One region of the Paenibacillus sp. NPDC058177 genome, then DNA from elsewhere that is predicted to be linked to it. Evidence: predicted binding sites of a transcription regulator. Region 1 holds the regulator's gene; each other region holds the start of a gene.

Region 1 (6,649 bases):
TTATATCTTCCGATGACAGACCATACTTGTTCACGAGCAGATCATGGGAACGTTTCGCTACCGCCAGCTTGTCGACCGCCTTGATCGCCTGCCCACTCTCATCAATTGTTCCGACAACAATAGCAGCACCATATTTATGAATCAACGGTGTAACATGCTCGAATTTTTCTTCACCATCTTCAAGGTTAATGGAGTTAATGATCGCTTTACCCTGGCAATACTGCAAGGCAAGGTCAATAACCTTCGGGTCTGTGGTGTCAATCATCAGCGGAACTTTAACCTTCTTGACCACAAGCTCCAAGAATTCCTTGATATCTTCGCTCTCGTCACGGTCAGGGTCCTGTACGCAGACGTCAACTACCTGTGCACCACTCTTGACCTGAGCCCGGGCAATTTCAGAAGCTTCCTCATACTTCCCTTCCACGATCAGACGTTTGAACTTCCGCGAGCCCAGTACATTCGTACGCTCTCCAACCATGTAAGGACGGTTACCATCCTCGACATAGACTGGATCAATCCCCGACAAAGCGGGCGGATGAGTGCCGTTCAGCTCACGGGGCGGGAATTTCGACAATTCCTCAACCATAGCCCGGATATGTTCCGGTGTCGTTCCGCAGCAACCGCCCGCGATATTCAGCCAGCCCTTTTCGGCAAAAGCACCAATCTTGCGGGCAAGCGAATCCGGCGATTCATGATAATGCCCGTTCTCGTCCGGCAGACCCGCATTGGGGTAACAACTGATGGCAGATGATGAAATATCCGACAGCGTCCGGATGTGATCGCGCATGAACTCTGGTCCGGTCGCACAGTTGAGGCCAACAGAGATCGGTTTTAAATGCTCCAGTGAAATATAAAAGGCTTCGATATTCTGCCCAGCGAGCGTTGTGCCCATCGGCTCAATCGTACCCGAAATCATAACAGGTAGTGTAATACCGGTTTTCTCAAAAGCATTACGGATGCCGATACTGCCCGCTTTAACATTCAGGGTATCCTGTGAGGTCTCTAGCAGCAGCACATCGACTTCACCATCGATCAAGGCAACTGCCTGTTCCTCATAACTGTCCACCAGTTCCGCAAACGTGACACCGCCGGTTACCGACAAAGTCTTCGTTGTAGGACCCATAGCACCAACTACATAACGCGGGTGATCTGGAGTCTCATACTTTTCGACAGCATTGCGCGCCAGTTTGGCGGCTGCCAGGTTAATCTCACGTGCCCGCTGCGGAATATCATACTCCGCAAGAACGACTGATGTAGCTCCAAATGTATTGGTTTCGATGAGATCAGCACCTGCTTCCAGGTACTGCTCATGGATCGTCTGAATAACTTCTGGCCTTGTAAGCACCAACATTTCATTACAACCGTCCAGTTCTTCTCCACCAAAATCTTCTCCAGTAAGCGGGACCTGCTGGATCATGGTCCCCATTGCGCCATCAAGAATCAAAATGCGTTGCTGTAAGCTCTCTGCAAGTGTATATTTAGCCACGTTCCTATCCCCCCAGTAAAACATTAGAGTAAGTTTAGCAGAATAAAGGGAATTCGGAAAGTCTTCCTTCCGTCTCTGCCGATTCATCGCTGTTCAAGTCATGCTATCGTAATTATGGCAATGGCTTAACGGAAAGCTCCTTGCTTGGCATGGAATGCTGTGTCCGTGCGGTTACATGAGAGGTCACATTGTAAAGCCCTTCCTCGGCAAAGGTTCCTTCTGCGGTGTACTTCCCGTCTCCTGCCGAAGAGCCTTTTAGTTCCATTTTTTCAGTCTTACCCTCTTTGTTGACGATTTCAAAAAGCACTTCCCTGGCATCATCCACAGGTTTACCTTCCTTGGTTACCGTAGCTTCGAATGTAACCGGACTGCTCACTGTAACTTCAGCCGGACTCCAGTCCAGTTCTACTTTGATCGGCTCCATAGACATATCTACAGAATGACCGGCATGCCCTCCCCCACCTGTTCCGGAGGCGCAGCCTGCCAGTAGCAATGTGAATACAATACCTAATAATGAGACCGTTTTCCTCGGGTTCAACATCTGAAGCCCTCCTGATATAATGGTTATCTTATTACTAGAGTTGCTATGTAAGATGAGTTTAAGATACGAACGTAAGGCTCGGCGTCACTCCGGTGAAGTTTGGACTTTCGGTCACTGTTGTCCCCAGAATTCTTTCATTTGTACCGCTTATGGCGGTTGGAATCCGGTGACAGTTTATGCTTTCGATGCTAGCTTTCCTTCGGAAAGCTTTCAGACGAACGCCATCGCTCCTACAGTTCCAATCTTCCCTTCCGTTCCTACTCGCTTTTTGTTAATCTCTTTTATTCATCTTTTATAGCATCAAACATTGCTGCATGGAGCCCTCGGTGTAATAATTCTCTTTCTATTATACACATTATTTACATTTTTTCAGGAAGGAAAGACTGCTTCATTAACATACTAGTAATAGAAAAAGCCGCCCCATCCGTAGAAAATCTACTTCAGGAGGCGGCTCTATACAAAAAAGTTCCTTACAGAGTTTGTACCAGCGGAAGCAGCTCCGCTAGATGTCCGATTTCATAGTCCGGCGTAATCGCCGGATCTTTGTCCTTACCGGTACGGTTAATCCAGACGGTCGTAAGTCCTGTACTCAAGCCGCCGAGAATATCGGTAGTCAGCTTGTCACCGACCATGATGCCCTGCTCCGGCGCAATGTCCAGCAAGCCAAGGGCATGCTCGAAAATCGAAGTATCCGGTTTGCCTTTGCCAAAACTGCCAGAGATCACAATATGATCAAAATAAGGAATCAGTTCCGGCACCCCGTCCAGTTTCTCTTGCTGAAGGGCAGGACAACCGTTGGTTAGCAACAACAGCTTCACTTTTCCGCGTAGCTGATCCAATACCTGCAAGGTCTCTTCGTACATATAAGGACGGCTGCGGCGTTCAGATGCAAACTTGGCCGCGAGCGTCTCAGCAAGGACTTCGTCATCTACACCAAGCGATGCAAGCCCCCGGCGCCAAGACTCTTTGCGGTAGATCGGTGCCAGCTGTTCCAACTGACGGAATTCAGGCTGCTCACCAGCACTGAAGTTGGCCCAAAGCGCTTCAAACGGGTTAATCCCAATCATTTTGGTAAACGGAAAAGTCTCATAGGATTCATACAAACCTCTGGCTTCTCTACGTACAGCAGCTTCCAACTCATGGGGATCCACAGCGTCTCCTGCACCCTCACAAGCGGAAAGGAACGATTCCTCAACACTGCGTTCATCCCAAAGCAGCGTATCGTCCAAATCAAACAGTACAGCGGTAATCGGCATTTAAGTAACTCCCTCTCCCTGAAGTGAACTGCTCTCTATTGTTTACAATTGCTCTACCGGAATGTTGTTGACCTTACCGAATTCTTGCAGTCGTTCGCCCATCGCAGCCGTGTCATAACGGTTAATCAGCTTGGAGAACATCCAAGTGGTACGTTTGCCTTTATACTTAATCGTGACAGCACTACGCGAGACTGTGATTTTCTCAATATCGGTAGCAGGCAGCCAACGTTCGCGGTTGAATTTGATAGTGGATAATCTGTTCCGCTCTACCTTCAGGAAAGGACGACGGAAATACAGCATAACTGCCAGCAGCAAGTACAACCCAACGCCTAGCCAGTGCATGAAGACGCTACCTCCACTTTGATCCAGAGTGCCGATGATCCAATACAGCACACCTAGCGCAACGAGAGCAACGGGCAATACGATATTGCGACCCTTGAATACATCGCTGGTCTTTGTAGTGGAGTTCGCGGAATGAATAGCATCCTTCCCCTGTTTCTTTCTTTGCTTATTGAGTTGCTGTGAATTGCGTTGAACCATTCTTTCCCAAGAACGGGCCATGTCATTTCCCCCTAGTCATCCTGAAATATCTATGAAAAGAAACAGAGGGTTCATACGAAGCCTCTGCTCCTTGTTCAGCGCTTATTTATCTACGAATTCAATGGTATCCAGTTGGGACCGAAAATTACGGCGGATGTTACCCAGGTAAATTTCACGGAGCTTAGCGCGTTCAGCCGTTTCCTCTTCATTCAGGCCTTCGCTCTTCTGCTTGCGTGCCAGTTCATTAATTCGTGCAACCAATACATCTATATCCAAAGATTTCGCCTCCCTAATAAATTCATTCTAACTTTGCCATGAGAAAAAGAGCTTGTCAAGGTTTACCCCCTGCAAGCTCTCTGATGTTCCTATCTATGATCATGAAGTTCTTAAAATAACGGCACTGTTATAATATCTCCTGCTCGAATATGACTGTCGGTCAATTGGCTCGATCGTTTAATTCCTTCTATATATACGGCTGTCTTCATCTTGGCCGGTTTATTCTTGAGAGCAATGCTCCAGAGTGTGTCTCCAGGTGCAACAACAATCTTCTTCTCTTGCTTCGCAAGATTGACGGGACCAGCAAACACATTACCTACTACAGTAAATCCTGCAACAATCAGCAGCAAAAAAAGAGCTATCTTATAGAAGTTAAATGTTCTAGACAACGGACTTAATCCTTTCGACAGCACCTTGGTGATTTCTTGAATTCTATTTATTATTCCGGAACCTAAAGTTTGTCCTGCAGAGTTAACTTCTGTACCCTCGTCATAGATGCTATGGTATGTACTGTACTTTAACATGATTCATCATCCTCCAAACACTTGTTCTTACTTTCAAAAACAATATAACACGAACATGTGTTTTGATCAATACTATTTTCGAACAATTGTTCCCCTCTTATTAAATTGCCTTTTTGGTTGCAAAAAATGATCCTGATGTGCTTATTTCCCTTGCCGATCTTGCTCATTTCCTCAACGTACTAGTCAATTATTGAATATACCATTCTCCCTACTGTTCTCATCCTTGTTCGCTTCTCTTAAACTATTGATAACGTTAGAACTTATGTTTGTGCGAACGACAGTTCTATGTTATAATTTTCCCAAACATTACTATATGGGGTTGATTCTGATGTCAAAGATTTCGAGTCGCCAGCTGGCGATCCTGGAATTTATACGTAACGAAGTCCGCAGCAAGGGTTATCCTCCTTCCGTACGGGAAATCGGGGAAGCTGTAGGCCTCGCCTCCAGTTCCACGGTGCACGGTCATCTGGACCGTCTTGAGAAGAAAGGCCTGATCCGCAGGGATCCGACAAAGCCGCGTGCCATTGAACTGCTTGGCCAGGAAGACTCGGAGAATGTCCATCAATTTGCCCAGACGATTACTCGTGTTCCTGTTGTAGGTAAGGTTACCGCCGGGGTGCCTATCACCGCAACGGAGAACATCGAGGACTATTTCCCGCTCCCAACGCATTACGTTGGTGACAACAAAGTGTTCATGCTCTCTGTTCTTGGTGACAGTATGATCGATGCTGGTATTATGAACGGCGATTATGTCATTGTGCGCCAGCAGCAAACCGCAGATAACGGTGATATTGTTGTCGCTATGACTGAAGACGATGAAGCTACCGTCAAGACCTTTTATAAGGAACGCGATCATATTCGTCTCCAGCCAGAGAATCCGTCCTATGAGCCACTGCGCCTGAATCGGGTAAGCATTCTGGGCAAGGTCATCGGATTGTTCCGGGATGTCCACTAACTCATCAATAATGACTCTATTTAGAAGACTGTTCCGTTACGCGGAGCAGTCTTTTGTTTATTCATACTCTCACCCTTTGATAACCTTCTTATTTTCAACAACTCTTCGCATTAACGGCACCCCTACTCCGCACATATCCTGATATCAAAGGAGTGCTGATCCTATGCCCAATTACCGAATTATCGTCGATTTGACACAACGGATGCTTTATTTGCTGGACAACGATTCTGTCGTCAGAGGTTTCCCTGTTGGAATCGGAACCATGCTGACCACAACACCAGAGGGAGATTATACGATCATTAACAAACAGCCCAATCCCGGGGGCCCATTCGGGGTATTCTGGATGGGACTTTCCAAGCCGCATTATGGCATTCACGGGACGAACGATCCTTCTTCCATCGGACATCAGGTCTCGCATGGGTGTATTCGAATGTTTAATCAAGATGTGCTGACACTTGCTGCGCTGGTTCCAATTGGAACTCGGGTGACTATACGGCGTTAAGCTCCCAGTGTCAGCAGATTTGAAATGCAAAAAGCCGTCAGACATTGTCTGACGGCTTGAACATGGAGACGTAATCAAATTAAAGCCAGAAAGATTTAGTGATGATAACCAACAAGATGAAAAGAACCAAGATTGCAGCAGTAGATGTGCCCAAACCGTATCCTCCAGCATATTGACCCATGAGTAATTCCTCCTTTTTTTTATGAAGACACCAGGTTTTGCAGTAACAAAAGATCCGCCCTTGAGATAAGATGATTTTTCTTCCCGGCTAACTTATTGTCAGATTAGTTCAGTTTTCTCTTCATTAAATCCAGCAAATACTCAAGATGATCACAAGCAGAATGTAAAGCACCAAAATCGTTCCTGTAGATGTCCAAGGACTTACTACCGGTCCACAATGTTCTGCACCCATGTGAATTCCTCCTTCAGATTAATGACTACAGAACAGAATATGTAACAATATCCTACGAAGTATGGGCAAATTGGAAAAGAAAATGTACTCCTGTATTAGAGGTGAAAGCTTACATTTGAGGGAAATGTAAAAGGTCCACACAAAGGTAGATCTTATT
Region 2 (6,649 bases), on a different contig from region 1:
GCAGTCGATTTTGAAAATCTGATTTTTCTTGATTATTCAATGCTTTCCCATTTTTAACAACATAGAAATCTTCTTTGATTTTCTGTTTTTTAATTCTCCAGCTGCGCGTCAGGGTATAACTTTGGATTTCAAGATCTTCTGTAGAATCATAATGGATAATAATTCGAAAATCAGGATTGCTTTCTTCTTTTATAGCTTTTCTATTAAGGATAGATGAAATTTTACGGAAGTACGGTTCATTATCATTCAAAAAACCATAAGCCATTGATCCAAATAATACAATTCTAAGTGATTCTAGAATGGTTGTTTTTCCAGCTCCATTTTTTCCGCCTAATAAAATTACATTCTTAGACTCATTTGTTCTAAAATCAAATGTATTCTGATTACCGAAGTAAGCTCCAATGTTACAGAGCACTAGTTTTGTTATTTGCATAGAATGCTAGTCCACCTTTATAAATGCAAGAAGTCTTGCTTCAAAGTTTTATCAAATGCTTGGAATAATCCTCGTCTAACTTTTACTCCGGAATAATCCTTCTCTATAGAAATCAATTGTTTGAGCACGCTTAAGTTTACGCCTTCTTCTTGACACAACGTTTCAAGGTCGGTGAGTTGATCATCTTTGAATACAGGGCGATCATCATGATTCCAGTCGTATACTTCACCTGTCTCTTGTTCAACGATTAACGGTAAACGATCTTCCCATTGCAAGTCTTCATGCCAATATTTACGAATAGCTTTAAGTTCTTCAAGACTAATTAATTCGATAGTCGGATCATGAAGCTCACGAATTTGTCTTTGTGTTCGCAATAATTGTCTGAGTATTTCTTCACGAGCTTTTAGGGTAAAGGGGCCCACCCCAAGGCGCTTATAAGTGTCATCTTCTTCTCTAATCAGAATATTTAGTTCCTCTACAGTAGCTAAGTTAATATTATTTATGTCGAGGTATTCCTTTAGTTTAGCCTTATCAATTATCTCTTGATCTGGTGCTGGTACCTCGTGATATGGGAGTAAATATACTTCACCATTCATCCGCTGTTTTTGTCTCTTTGAGTGATCTTCTCTAATTTGTACTAAGAAGTTTCTGAATTCGTAGAGAGGGCGTAACCAATCCACTCCATTGTTAATAAACCCACTCAGAGCTTTATCTTCAGCAACAACAGTGCAAGTCCAGCAACCGAAACGGCTATTTCCGCAAGATCCGGCACTTTCTTTAACTTCTTTATCGACAATTAATGGACACTCACTACTAGAGCTCTGATAAAGTTCAAGCAATTCATTGTTATCGTCACCCCAAGGAGATTCATACTGAAGCAAAAACTCCCAAACATCATCAACGTTAAACGTCCGAATCGGAGCAAACACAAATGCATTTCTTAAAGTTGAATGACGCATTAGCTTTTTGCCTTCAATGGTATGCGACTGCATTACTGCTGCTCGTGTAGAGCTTTCGGAGTCACGAACGCCAAGTAGCATAATAACTTCGCCGAACTGATCAACTTTATCGAGAATAAAGCGATTTGCAGGCTCAATTTTTAAGCGATCTGTACACCATCTGAATTTTTGACGAGGTGTTGGGTAACCCTTACCGATAATTGAAGCCCAGAAGGTTTGTTCAACCTTTGGTCGTACCTTTTGCGTCTCAATAGGAAGACCAAGCGTTAATGCTTTTTCTTGAATTCTACCTAATGTACGGGTGATTTTATCTATAATAAGTGGTGTTTCCACTTGGGTGTCAGAAGAGATTACATAAACTTTTTTGTGTAGCTCCGAAGGCTGGAGTTCTTGGAGTGCCTGAAAGACAAGCTGAACTACAGCTGTAGAATCTTTTCCGCCACTAAAACCAACGACCCATGGACGCTCGTCCATTAAATAAACTTCCTTAACAAGCTTTTTTGCTTCAATAAATTTGGTACCGGTATTAAATATATTGAGTCCCAAATTATCCATTTAGAGACGCCTCCTTAAATTTGCTCTCAATTTTCTGTTCTTGTTCGGTGAGTGGGAGGGCGATTTTGGACTTAATCAAGTTTGCGGTCAGCTGAATAGTTTCACCATTCTTGTTAATTCTACCAGTGTTGCTATAAGCCCGTCCTTGCCAGTCTTCTTTGTTTTCTCGGCTCCAGTCAATGTTTTTAAGTTTCTTAATATAGGACTGCCACTCATCTGGGTGATACCGATATAGATAATAACCTACAATACCAAGAGACTCCAGGAAAATCCCATGAGCGACAATCGATTGGATACGTAGTTCTCTAGGCGAGAGCTTCTTTTTTATAACCTCTTGCCATTCTGGAATGGATACACATAAGTGCTCCCAAAATTCGGTAACGAATTCTTTCTCCTGCTCAGATATTATTTCGCCTTTACGTTTGTTGATAAGACGAGAAGTTGTATTAAAAACATGGTTTAGTGCGAAAAGCTTTGGCGAATTCTTAGAAAGAGATACTTTTTCTCGGTCGGTATAACGTTCTAATAATGGGATACCCGATATTAGACTTTTTGTAATTAACGACAACTGGTCTCGATGATCATAAAGTATTCCAATAGATGATGTCGTATTAACGGCGTGACGATTCAAGTCTGAAAACATTTGTTGAGAGCGAGTAAGGCCCAAGTCATGAAAAAAGACCACTGAAATTGTTTCGTCCCCAAGTTCTGGAGAGATCCTCAGGGCTTCTTCGATTGCCGCTCTACGGTGCTGTCCGTCATTAATTAAAAACTTAGAATCGAGAGAGATAGTTAATTGGCCTATGTCTTTCATCTCATCTGAAGCTTCTTTGAATCTCATAGTCCCGTCCACACTTGCTGTTAGAGAAGAGAATATATAGTCCTTAGGATTCTCTAAAATATAATTAGTGATATCAGGAATCCGCGACCTGTTCATTAATCGTTGTGCCCGATGTTCCACAGGGATTTCATCTTCATCAAACAGAAAAATTTTAGGTATTAGGCGCAGAGGGCACATGACAGTATAGAATTCTCTACCCGCTTGAATTCCTCTTAAAGCTGGAAAGGTATAACTGAAGTTCATCAGCATTCTCCTTTATTACGTACGTAATAACGTGTTATGTCTTTCATTTTAACTCAATACGAACAAATGTTCAATCAGTAAAGACGTAAAAAAGTATACTTTTTCTTTAGGAAATACAAAAAAATCATTAAACAGCCACTCAATAGAACTTTTAGAAATTGGGTAGAATTGAGAAGATGGTAACAAGTGTAAGCCATGAATGTACAGTAAAGAAAGATCCGAAGTAGTTCGTGAAAATGAGTAAGGTTTGCCGATTATCCGAACAACTACGCACCATACACTCAAGACCTACAATCGTAGCCTAGGCAGCAGATACACCATCAGACCAACGTTATTGATGATCTGCTGTAGGATACGGGGAACCGTATATCAGAAGCGATACTTGCATGTGGAGTCGGCGGCTTTGTTGGTGCTGAATGGTGTCACCCCCACAATAAATTCATGCTATTCGCAATTGAACAGGAGTAGTATCAGAAAACCGCATATATCTTCCAATAGAAGCTCAGGCGTGTTCAACGCTTGGGCTTTTATTAGTGCACTCAGAATGGGCGTCATTCCTAGGGGGGAAATCCCTAACGGGGGCTGGCGAGCGCCTAACCTTAGCTAAGGGCAAGGGTGTCTACCGTGAGGCGGAATCTGAAGGAAGCCAGCGGGAAATCTTAGGCCTGAGGAATATGGATTTCATCTCAAGCTAGCTTTTTGGAAAAATGTTTACCTTTTTTAAACTTTTTAGCAGGGAGCGTCGTTATACTGTTCGACAATCTACTCGTGCGCGCGGGAGTTGGCCAAGTACGAATGGGGGCAGCCAATCATGCAAGTAGTAATCCAGCAATTATGCAAAAAATATGGTAGCAAAGAAGTGCTGAATGGAATTAACCTGACACTAGGCACGGGAATGTTCGGCTTGCTTGGGCCCAATGGGGCGGGGAAATCAACGTTGATGCAAATATTGGCGACAGTAATACCGAAAACAACGGGAGATGTGCAAATCGGGCACTGTAAGCTTGGGCGAGATGAACGTGAAATTCGTGGCTTGCTTGGTTATCTGCCACAGGAGTTTGGGGTTTATCGCAAGCTGACAGGGGCGGAATATCTCGATTATGTCGCGTCCATGAAGGGTATTACAAATAGCAAAGTACGGAAGGAAGCAGTAGCTGATATGCTACGCAAAGTCAATCTAGAAGAGAAGCGCCATGTGCGTATAGGCAAATATTCTGGCGGGATGCGGCAGCGTATCGGTATTGCCCAGGCGTTGCTTGGAGATCCGCAGTTCATTATTGTGGACGAGCCGACGGCAGGGCTAGATCCGGAAGAACGCATGCGATTTCGTGATATGCTGGCCGAATTGGGCAAAGATCGAACTGTGTTGTTGTCTACACATGTCGTCGCCGATATTGATAATAACTGTCAGAGTATGGCGATTATGAGCGGGGGGCGCATCGTATTTCACGGTACGCAAGACCAATTGCTCCAGCGTGTGCATGGACAAGTATGGACGGTTCAGGTGGGTGATGAGAAGCTCGCTGAGCTCAAGAAAGCCGCAGCTATCGTGACGGCGAGGCGTTCGGGAGCCGGGTACGAGGTGCGAGTTCTTGCCAGCTCTATGCCGTTGCCTGGAGCAGAACAAGCAACGGCAGGGCTGGAGGACGGATATATCGCGGTCATGAGAGCGGGGAACAGCCAATGAGCCTGATTCACTATTACAAAACCGAGTGCAAGCTGCTACGGCGCGGCCCGGGCTTGTATCTGATGTTGGCAGCTATCGCCGGCATCTTGTATTTGATGATTCAGACCGTCGATGCACAATTGGATCGTGCAGTATACGTGATGGACATTTCTGAGGTGTATTGCCGTGCGGCCATCATTATTTTGCCTTTGCTGGCAACGGCAATTGCACGGCGTGATGAAGAATGGAAGACAGCGTCCATGATGGCCACTTTTCCGTATCGGACATGGGAAATGGAGGCTGCACGATTGCTCTGTGCAATAACGCTTCCGTTAACAGCTGCGCTAGTGCCGCTGGGGGCTTATGTATGGCTGGTCGTAAATGATGGTATCTCATGGGGAATGTGTGAATGGTATACCTGCGCTGTATTGGCTTCTTTTGTCATCCCGATGTTATTGGCAACTGTAATTGCCTACTTGGTAGGCATCCTTATCCGCAAGCGATACAGTTATCTGATCAGCTTCGTTCTGTTGTTGGGGTTGGCAATCATTTTACCGGAATTTTTTAAGACCGATCGCCCTGCTTTTTCATTACCGCCTCATATGCAGGTTTGGTTCGATTATTCACTAGTCAAATATATTGGTAGTTCCTATTCACGTATGTGGGGATTCATCTATGATCCGGCATTTTGGCTGCATCGCAGCATGGTTACTGCTATAGCGGCAGGAATGGCCTTGGCTGTGCTACTTATAGTATGTAGGCGCAGGCGGGAACGGGGCATGGCATGGCTGATCTACCCCACGATGCTGGTTCTGGGTGCAGCATTGTTATGGGCAGGTAGTGAGATGTATGGGCATTTGCAGGAACGGGTCGGCATTGCGGATGCCAATGAACGTTTCTATGGCGAACGTCTTACTTCAGCCAATGAGATCACGCAACAGCGTGAATTGGAGCAATTGTTCGTTGCTGGATTTGCAGCGGGCAAATATACGGAGGCGGATATTGAGAAAATGTCTCGTATCACCATTAATACAGACGGGATTACCAGCAATCCGCTCTCGGTATCGCATATTAAAGATCTGCTTGTCGGAATGAAGTTCCAGGATCTGCACATTAACAGCTATAAGCTGGAGCTGGAATTACTTCCGCGTCATGGGCTGGAAATACAGGCGACGATGCAAGCAAGAAATGGACAAGCGGATAAGCTAGGGCGATTCCCCATCATGCTACGACATGTATTTGACGTACAGGAACTGAAGGTGAACGGTAGTGCTGCTGCCTTTGAGTGGGAAAAGGCTACAGATGTACTATGGATCACTCCTGATACGGACGTTATGCCAGGCGAACATCTGGAGATCGAGATGACATATCGCGGTACCATAAATGATTGGCGGCATTATTATTCCGCTGCTCCTAGCAGGGATCGATGGGAGCAAATCGCTGTTGTCGACGATAACAAGCTGTTCCTGCCAGCCTTCTACGGCTGGTACCCTGTTATCGGCAATAGCCGGCTATCGGAATTGCTTACCGATCACTACGAATGGGGGCGCCACGCTACAGATATTCTGGACACACAATTACCGCGCCCTATGGCGGGCTTTGAGGTTGCCATAACAGGGCCAAGTGGCTTGAAACTGTTCTCCAACGCCTCTCTCGTTACTAGTGAGAAGGCTGGAGAAAAGGGGGCTTCAGTAACGCGCTTGGAGGTGGATGAAACAAGTGGACTTACATTATTTGGGGGCGATCTGCATCTTGCACAAGCGACAGCAGGCGGCAAGACGTTGCGTCTGCTGACATCCGGTCAATTGCCTGCCCGTTCTGTCGAGGAAGCAGCTCAGCTCGCAGCCAAGCAATACGTCGAAGCAGCGCATACCTTGGAAATGCTGGATGGAAAAGCTGCAACGAGCTTTCCCCAGACGGTTACGATGGCGCTTGCCGATTACCCGTATTAT
Region 3 (6,649 bases), 1.1 Mb from region 1:
CCGAGGCCAGCAGATCGATATCACTTTCCAGCACTTTATATGTAAAATCCATTTTCTTCTATTCGCTCCTTGACCTTAGCGCTTATTTAATAGTAATAATTACTATTAATAATATAGCTGTATTTAATCACTGCTGCAAGCCTTAAATTCCCTCCCGCAGCAATAGCGGAATAAAACAGTTGTTGCCGGACAAGCTATTTACACGATCATAAACTATTTATAAAGGAGCAATACGCAATGGGCATTCTAAGTGGCAATCCTAAAGACGAACCCATGCACTACGGCGAAATATTCGGTGTGTGGCAATTTTCCGCCAAAGCAAAAATGACGCTATCCGCCCTCCAGGCCTACCATTATCATGCAGGCGATCAGGACTTGAAGAAAATTATTGATGATCTGATGGATCAGGCCCAGGGGGAAATCAAAGAATGCGACAAGCTCCTTAAAGCCTCCGGCGTCTTCCCTACCCCTACACTGCCGGATCGGCCTTCCACCAAGCTGGCGGACATTCCAGCAGGAGCCCGATTCTCCGATCCCGAGATTGCCGCTGCGCTCTCTGCCGGGGTGGCCATGAGCCTCGTCGAATGCAGCCAGATTATGGGCATGTCTATCCGCGAGGATGTCGGCGCCCTGTTCATGAAGATTCATGCCGCCATGGCCTCCCTTGGACTCGCACTCCTACGGATCAATAAGCAGAAGGGCTGGCTCATCCCGCCCCCGCTCCAGCTTAAACGCCCGGAACCCGTGCCGGTCTAATCCCTTCTCTCTGATCCTGCGCAAGCAGGGTCTTTTTCCATTATGGAAGGCGTCCTCCGCTTACGCGGCCCATGGTAATGGGAGGTTCATGGTAAGACTTTTTCTTCTTTCAGAAGCAATTTTTTACCAATGACAAGCATATTCATAAGACATGCCTAAATGTGGAGATGTTGAATATGAGGTCATGGTCCAAATACGCCATCATTTTGCTGGGAAGTTTGCTTATTGCCGCAGGGACCAACTTTTTCCTTGTCCCTTATAAAGTTCTGGATGGCGGAATTATCGGCATAGCTCTCATTATCAACTATTTGTATGGTATCAATATCGGAATCGCCATTGTGGTCTGCAGCCTGCCCGTGTTTTTGCTGGCCTGGCTCAAGAACCGCGATGTCTTCCTCAATAGCCTGATAGGCCTGTTATGTTCATCTCTGCTTATTGAGCTCGTGGCCCCTTTCCAGTACCACTTCCTCTATTACATAGAACTTGGACCCATCTCAAGTGCAATTATCGGCGGATTTCTGATGGGACTCGGCCTTGGGCTGATGCTGCACTTTGAAGCCAGCACCGGGGGCACAGATCTGCTTGCCCACTTTATTACCCGCTATGTGCCACTGAACGTCGGGGTCATCATCTTCGTGACGGATGCTATGATCATTGGTGCTGGCGGCCTGCTGATCTCCAAGGAGACCTTTGTTCACTCCCTCTTCACCATCGCCTCCGGCGCAGTGGCTACCGGACTTTGCACCCTGCAAGACTGAAACGAATGGAAATAAATATGCATATACACGATCATATGTTCGTATTATAATAACAATCAACTATCCCGCCCGTCAAAATAACGCCTCTACGTATCTGCTTCTACTGCCTTTACCTGGAGAGTGACGAATATGAATAAAGAACGCATCATTATGCTGTCCGACTGCCAAAGCTTCTATGCCTCAGTCGAAAAGGCCGCCAATCCCCAATACAACGGCAAACCCCTCGCCGTTGCCGGAGACCCGGCCAGACGCAGCGGTATTATTCTCGCCGCCTGCCCCCTCGCCAAGCAACAGGGTGTAAGCACTGCTGAGACTCTGAAGGAAGCCTTGGCCAAATGTCCTGAACTCATCGTGGTCCGGCCCCGCATGCAGCATTACATTGATGTCTCCGCCCAAATCACTGGCATTCTGCGCACCTTCAGCGACCTCGTGGAGCCCTACTCCATCGACGAACAGTTTATAGATATTACAGGCAGCACCTCCCTGTTCGGCAGTCCGCAGCAGATTGCCACTGCTATTCAGGACCAAATCTCCAAAGAAACCGGCGTATATGCGCGGATCGGCATCAGCTACTCCAAGGTCACGGCCAAGATGGCCTGCGATTTGTGGGCCAAAAAAATCAAGGGCGGCCTCTTCACCCTGGCACGTCAGCAGCTCCCGGAACTGCTCTGGCCGCAGCCCATCGGCAACCTGTTCATGGTGGGCCGTCGCATGTCAGCCCATTTTCACAGTATGGGCCTTACAACAATCGGCCATCTCGCCCAAATGCCCCTGGCCGAGCTGAAATGGCGCATGCGTGAGAAGTTCCACAAGAACTGCGATATTGACGCAGAGCTCTACTGGCGAATCGCCGGTGGTCTGGACGATAGCCCCGTGCATCCGGCAACCTACGAGGCTCCGCCCAAGAGTGTCGGTCATCAGATGACACTGCCCCGCGATTATCACACGCTAGCTGAGATCAAGACCGTGCTCTTGGAACTCGCAGAGCTGGTATGCAGGCGTTGCCGACGCCTCGCGGTGAATGGCGCCGTCGTATCCGTTGGCTGCCAAGGCGCCAGCTTCGAAGCGCCAACCGGCTTTTCCAGACAAAGCAAAATGAGTGACCCCACCAACGCCACAAGCCTTGTATACGAGGCGGCCGTGGCCCTCTTCCGGCGACATTGGGACGGCCAGCCTGTACGCCGGGTGAACCTCAGTCTGTCTGAGCTTAGCGATGAGAACCAGTACCAGCTGACGCTGTTTGAGACCCGCCCTAGGTATCGGGAGCTGGAGCGAGCCACTGACAACCTGAAGAACAAATATGGTGATACGATTATCGGGCGGGCGGCTTCCTTCACCGATTCCGGACTGATCAAGGACCGGGCAGGCAAAATCGGCGGACATTACAAGTGAACCTGTGTATCGTCTACCAAAAACACAAAAACACCGCACTCCCCTGAAAAAATAACAGGGGATGCGACATTTTTGTACAATACTTTCGTTAGGACTCTTTAAACTAAGAGTTATACAAGATTGATATTCTTAAAATTAGGGATGATAATCAGTCGTCCCTTTCCTTTTTCCTTTTCACTCTCGCTGCCCGGAACGAAAATCCCAATCGTTTGAATATTACCAACCTCGATTGCAAAATCGGAATGCGGTGAAACATCAGTCGTAATGGAAGATGCATTGTAGCGAGTTATCACAAGCTGAAGCACTCTCTGGCCCTCGTTCTTCAACTGTACCAAAGCATCAATTCCAAAAGGAACTTCTTCTACAAAGTAACCCTGACCAACCCCAGCTTTCTGATCGATACGCAAATCTGCATGTTTCATCCTGCTTGACTCCCTTCCAGTTGAGATAATACATAGTATTCGATTCACTGAAGTTGCGACTAGTTATTCAACTATTATTTTAATAAGTAGTTAAAACAACCATAACTTTAATCTATAGAGCACATATATTTACATTATCTGTACCCAAAACTAAGGAGAGATGTCATATGAACTTGCTAAATAGTCTACTAGGCAAACAAGTTGTCGCAGTGGTTGCAGGAGTTACCCAGCCTTTAGAAGGGACATTGGTAGATACGGGAACTGATGTTATAGTTATTAGCAGTGGAGTAAAATTTCTGTATATCCCGATTGCCCACGTTAAATCCTTAATAAACAATCTGGAAGCTATCGGAGAACAGAACGATATCCCCATATCCTTACCTACCAGTCAAGAAACAACCATCTCTCTTCAAACGCTTGTGGAGAATAGCCAGGGGAGTTTTACAGAAATTCATGTTGCCGGAGCCCATACACTTCACGGTTATATTCAAAGAGTTCTGGCAGATTATTTACTCTTCTATTCTCCTATTTTTGATACGATACTCGTTCATATGAAACATCTTAAATATTTGGTTCCCTATCCCCCACAATTTGTTCCTTACTCCTTGAAGCAAGATAAGCTGAATTCAGACCTCTCTGCTGTATCGACAGAGCCCAACTTCATTCAGCAACTAGAAAAAATGGAGGGGAGTTCCATCGTAATAGATCTGGCTGCTCCTTTTCAAAAGGCCGGATTATTAAAAAAAGTCCAAGCTCCAATGTTTGAGCTTGTCACTCCAACTGGTGAAAGTATATTTGCACCGCTAGACCATATTCAGACAGTGAACTACCCAAGAAAATAAAGTCGATAAACAACCAATATATAGATGATGAGAAGAAGTCCAGCTTCAATCGTTCATGCTGCTGTAAGAACGGTTGAAGCTCTTCATCAAGTGAACGCTACAGCGCCCGTGATCACAACCTCTTCGCTACAGCCTTTAAACAAAAATCAGTTGGACCCAATAGTATAACAAAAACAAAGTTACAACAGTTGTTAATGGGACTACAATCAAGGAGACTTGTAAATAGTCCCTCCATTTAATTCCAATCTTCTTTTGTCTAAGGATATGCATCCAAATAAGAGAGGCAAGTGTTCCAATAGGGAATAGCAAGGAACCCATATCGCTCCCTATAATATTAGCAAGATAGATCGTTTTTAATGTGATGGGGTCAAGTCCCATTTCGGTTAAGGTAATGGTTCCGATCATTAAAGCAGGATGGTTATTAAAAACATTAGATAGAATCGAAACTAGTCCGCCCATGATAAAGCTCGCCTGCAGTAATCCTTGTTCTACAATGGGGGTACAAATTCTCACAAGCATGGTTGTTAGTCCGGCATTATGAAGTCCGTATATAATAACGTACATAGAGAAAGCGAAAACTAAGATGTGCCACGGTACTTTCTTTAGTATATCGACAGGATTTGTGCCCAGATGGTACCATCTCCATAGGAGTAAAATACTTGAACCAAACACCGCGACCCATTCAACCGGAATCGTAAAGTAAGATGCAACAAAGAGGAGACAACGCAGTACAAAAACAAACAGTAATACTTTCAGCATGAATATTGTCCGTTTTCTCTTGGTTTCAAGAGAAATTCTCTTCTTCAATGGATGAAAGTTGTAAGTGAAAAATCTCTCTTCTATATCATATGTTGCAGCAGGCAATACCTTCGGCAACTTTTTTTTCAATACAAAAAACATTAGGCACGACATAAAAAGTAAACCAATAGTTGCAGGTACAAACATCATTGCTGTATGCATGTACAGGCTCATATGAACAATTTTCAATGCGATTAAATTAACAATATTACTTACTCCGATAGGAGCGCTGGAAGCTGTTGCGATCAAAGCACCACTTAATAGATAAGGAATCATTTGGTGGGGTTTTAACCATAGATTTTTTAGTAATAATATTAAAATAGGAGTTGTAATCAAGATACTTCCGTCATTATTAAATAAAAGAGTCATTAAAAAGCATAGTAGCTGAATATACCAGTACAACCGATAGCCTGAACCTTTGGACATGATCGCTAGTCGTGCAGCAGCCCAATTAAAAAAACCAAAGCTTTCCAATATGACAGCCATGACAATAGTCGCCATAATGGTAACAGACGCGCCCCCAATCTTATCGATGATGTCTACAACTTCATTGCCAGATACGATTCCAGTAAGTAATATAATCGCAGCTCCGATTGATGCTGGCCATGCTTCATTTATACCGCCAGGTCTCCAAAAAATAATTAGCATGGTCATAGTGAAGACAAAGAAAGTCATTGCGATGTCGAAAGTCATGATTACACTCCTCCTTTGTGCCTTTCAAAATATAAGACAAGCGCTACACTCTAATCACTATATTTATATTCACCGCACGATAGACGGGACTGGTTATACAGCCAATTCAACAAATATGTATCTTTTAAATTATCTAAAAAGGTACTGTTTAATTTAAAATTTTATATTAGGGTTGATATTTTCCGGCGATGAGGCGACAATCGGATATATATTATTCCAGGGGAGGATCACAGAAAGTTGGAAAGTACAGGCATCATCAGCAACAGTTCCACCCATGAAATTATCGACCTTTGTCTGTTAGCTGGAAAAATCATGCTGCAAAGCGGCGCAGAAACCTACCGTGTCGAGGATACGATGATCCGCATAGCCGATGCTTTGGGATTTCCGAATGCGCACAGTTATGTGACACCGACCGTGATTGTATTCGCGACCAGCCGGACAGAACCGGCCAAGCTGTTCCGCATTGCCGAGCGGACCACCGATTTGCAGAAGGTATCAGAGGTCAATGACATCTCGCGCCGCCTCTGCGAACGGCAAATCACGGCAGAGGAAGCCCGGGCGCGGCTTGGGGAAGTAGACAATGCTGCCCATGCCTATCCCATATGGATGCAGATCGTTGCCGCGGCACTGACAGGCGCCAGCTTCACTGTAATGTTCAAGGGCAGCCTCTGGGACGCGCTCCCCGCACTATTCGTCTCAGGCCTCGGTTATGCGGCGGTAATCTACCTGCACCGGCTCGTCCAGGTCAAATTCTTCGCGGAATTCGGCGCAGCCTTCCTGATCGGTTTATCGACCTTCTTTTCGGTCAAGTATGGCGTGGGGCGCGAAATGGACAAGATCATTATCGGCTCTGTTATGCCGCTGGTTCCGGGTCTGCTCATTACCAATGCAGTCCGCGACCTTATGGCCGGCCATCTGGTCTCCGGACTGTCCAAGGGTGCGGACGCCTTTTTGACTGCGTTTGCGATCGGGACAGGCATCGGACTTG

Evidence for each region. The regulator LexA, encoded in region 1, represses DNA repair genes until DNA is damaged. The targets are predictions, from matches to a motif close to CGAACATATGTTCG.
Region 2: the regulator LexA is predicted to act here: its motif matches at 3,091-3,104, upstream of dndB (DNA sulfur modification protein DndB).
Region 3: the regulator LexA is predicted to act here: its motif matches at 1,543-1,556, upstream of ACFVU8_RS08630 (DNA polymerase IV).

Annotation. Positions count from the first base shown of each region.
Region 1 covers NZ_JBHVVB010000001.1:743,844-750,492, reverse strand. Annotated here, with positions in the region: gene metH (methionine synthase) at 1-1,510, opposite strand, end outside; gene ACFVU8_RS03550 (FixH family protein) at 1,599-2,027, opposite strand; gene ACFVU8_RS03545 (HAD family hydrolase) at 2,498-3,283, opposite strand; gene ACFVU8_RS03540 (DUF502 domain-containing protein) at 3,326-3,844, opposite strand; gene ACFVU8_RS03535 (DUF896 domain-containing protein) at 3,926-4,099, opposite strand; gene ACFVU8_RS03530 (LysM peptidoglycan-binding domain-containing protein) at 4,210-4,623, opposite strand; gene lexA (transcriptional repressor LexA) at 4,952-5,578, shown strand; gene ACFVU8_RS03520 (L,D-transpeptidase) at 5,742-6,080, shown strand; gene ACFVU8_RS03515 (sporulation protein YjcZ) at 6,160-6,261, opposite strand.
Region 2 covers NZ_JBHVVB010000010.1:68,733-75,381, forward strand. Annotated here, with positions in the region: gene dndD (DNA sulfur modification protein DndD) at 1-433, opposite strand, end outside; gene dndC (DNA phosphorothioation system sulfurtransferase DndC) at 451-1,947, opposite strand; gene dndB (DNA sulfur modification protein DndB) at 1,940-3,031, opposite strand; gene ACFVU8_RS27390 (ABC transporter ATP-binding protein) at 3,843-4,718, shown strand; gene ACFVU8_RS27395 (M1 aminopeptidase family protein) at 4,715-6,649, shown strand, end outside.
Region 3 covers NZ_JBHVVB010000001.1:1,815,973-1,822,621, forward strand. Annotated here, with positions in the region: gene ACFVU8_RS08615 (hypothetical protein) at 1-52, opposite strand, end outside; gene ACFVU8_RS08620 (DUF3231 family protein) at 238-756, shown strand; gene ACFVU8_RS08625 (YitT family protein) at 933-1,514, shown strand; gene ACFVU8_RS08630 (DNA polymerase IV) at 1,644-2,906, shown strand; gene ACFVU8_RS08635 (hypothetical protein) at 3,017-3,328, opposite strand; gene ACFVU8_RS08640 (hypothetical protein) at 3,496-4,170, shown strand; gene ACFVU8_RS08645 (arsenic transporter) at 4,306-5,661, opposite strand; gene ACFVU8_RS08650 (threonine/serine exporter family protein) at 5,899-6,649, shown strand, end outside.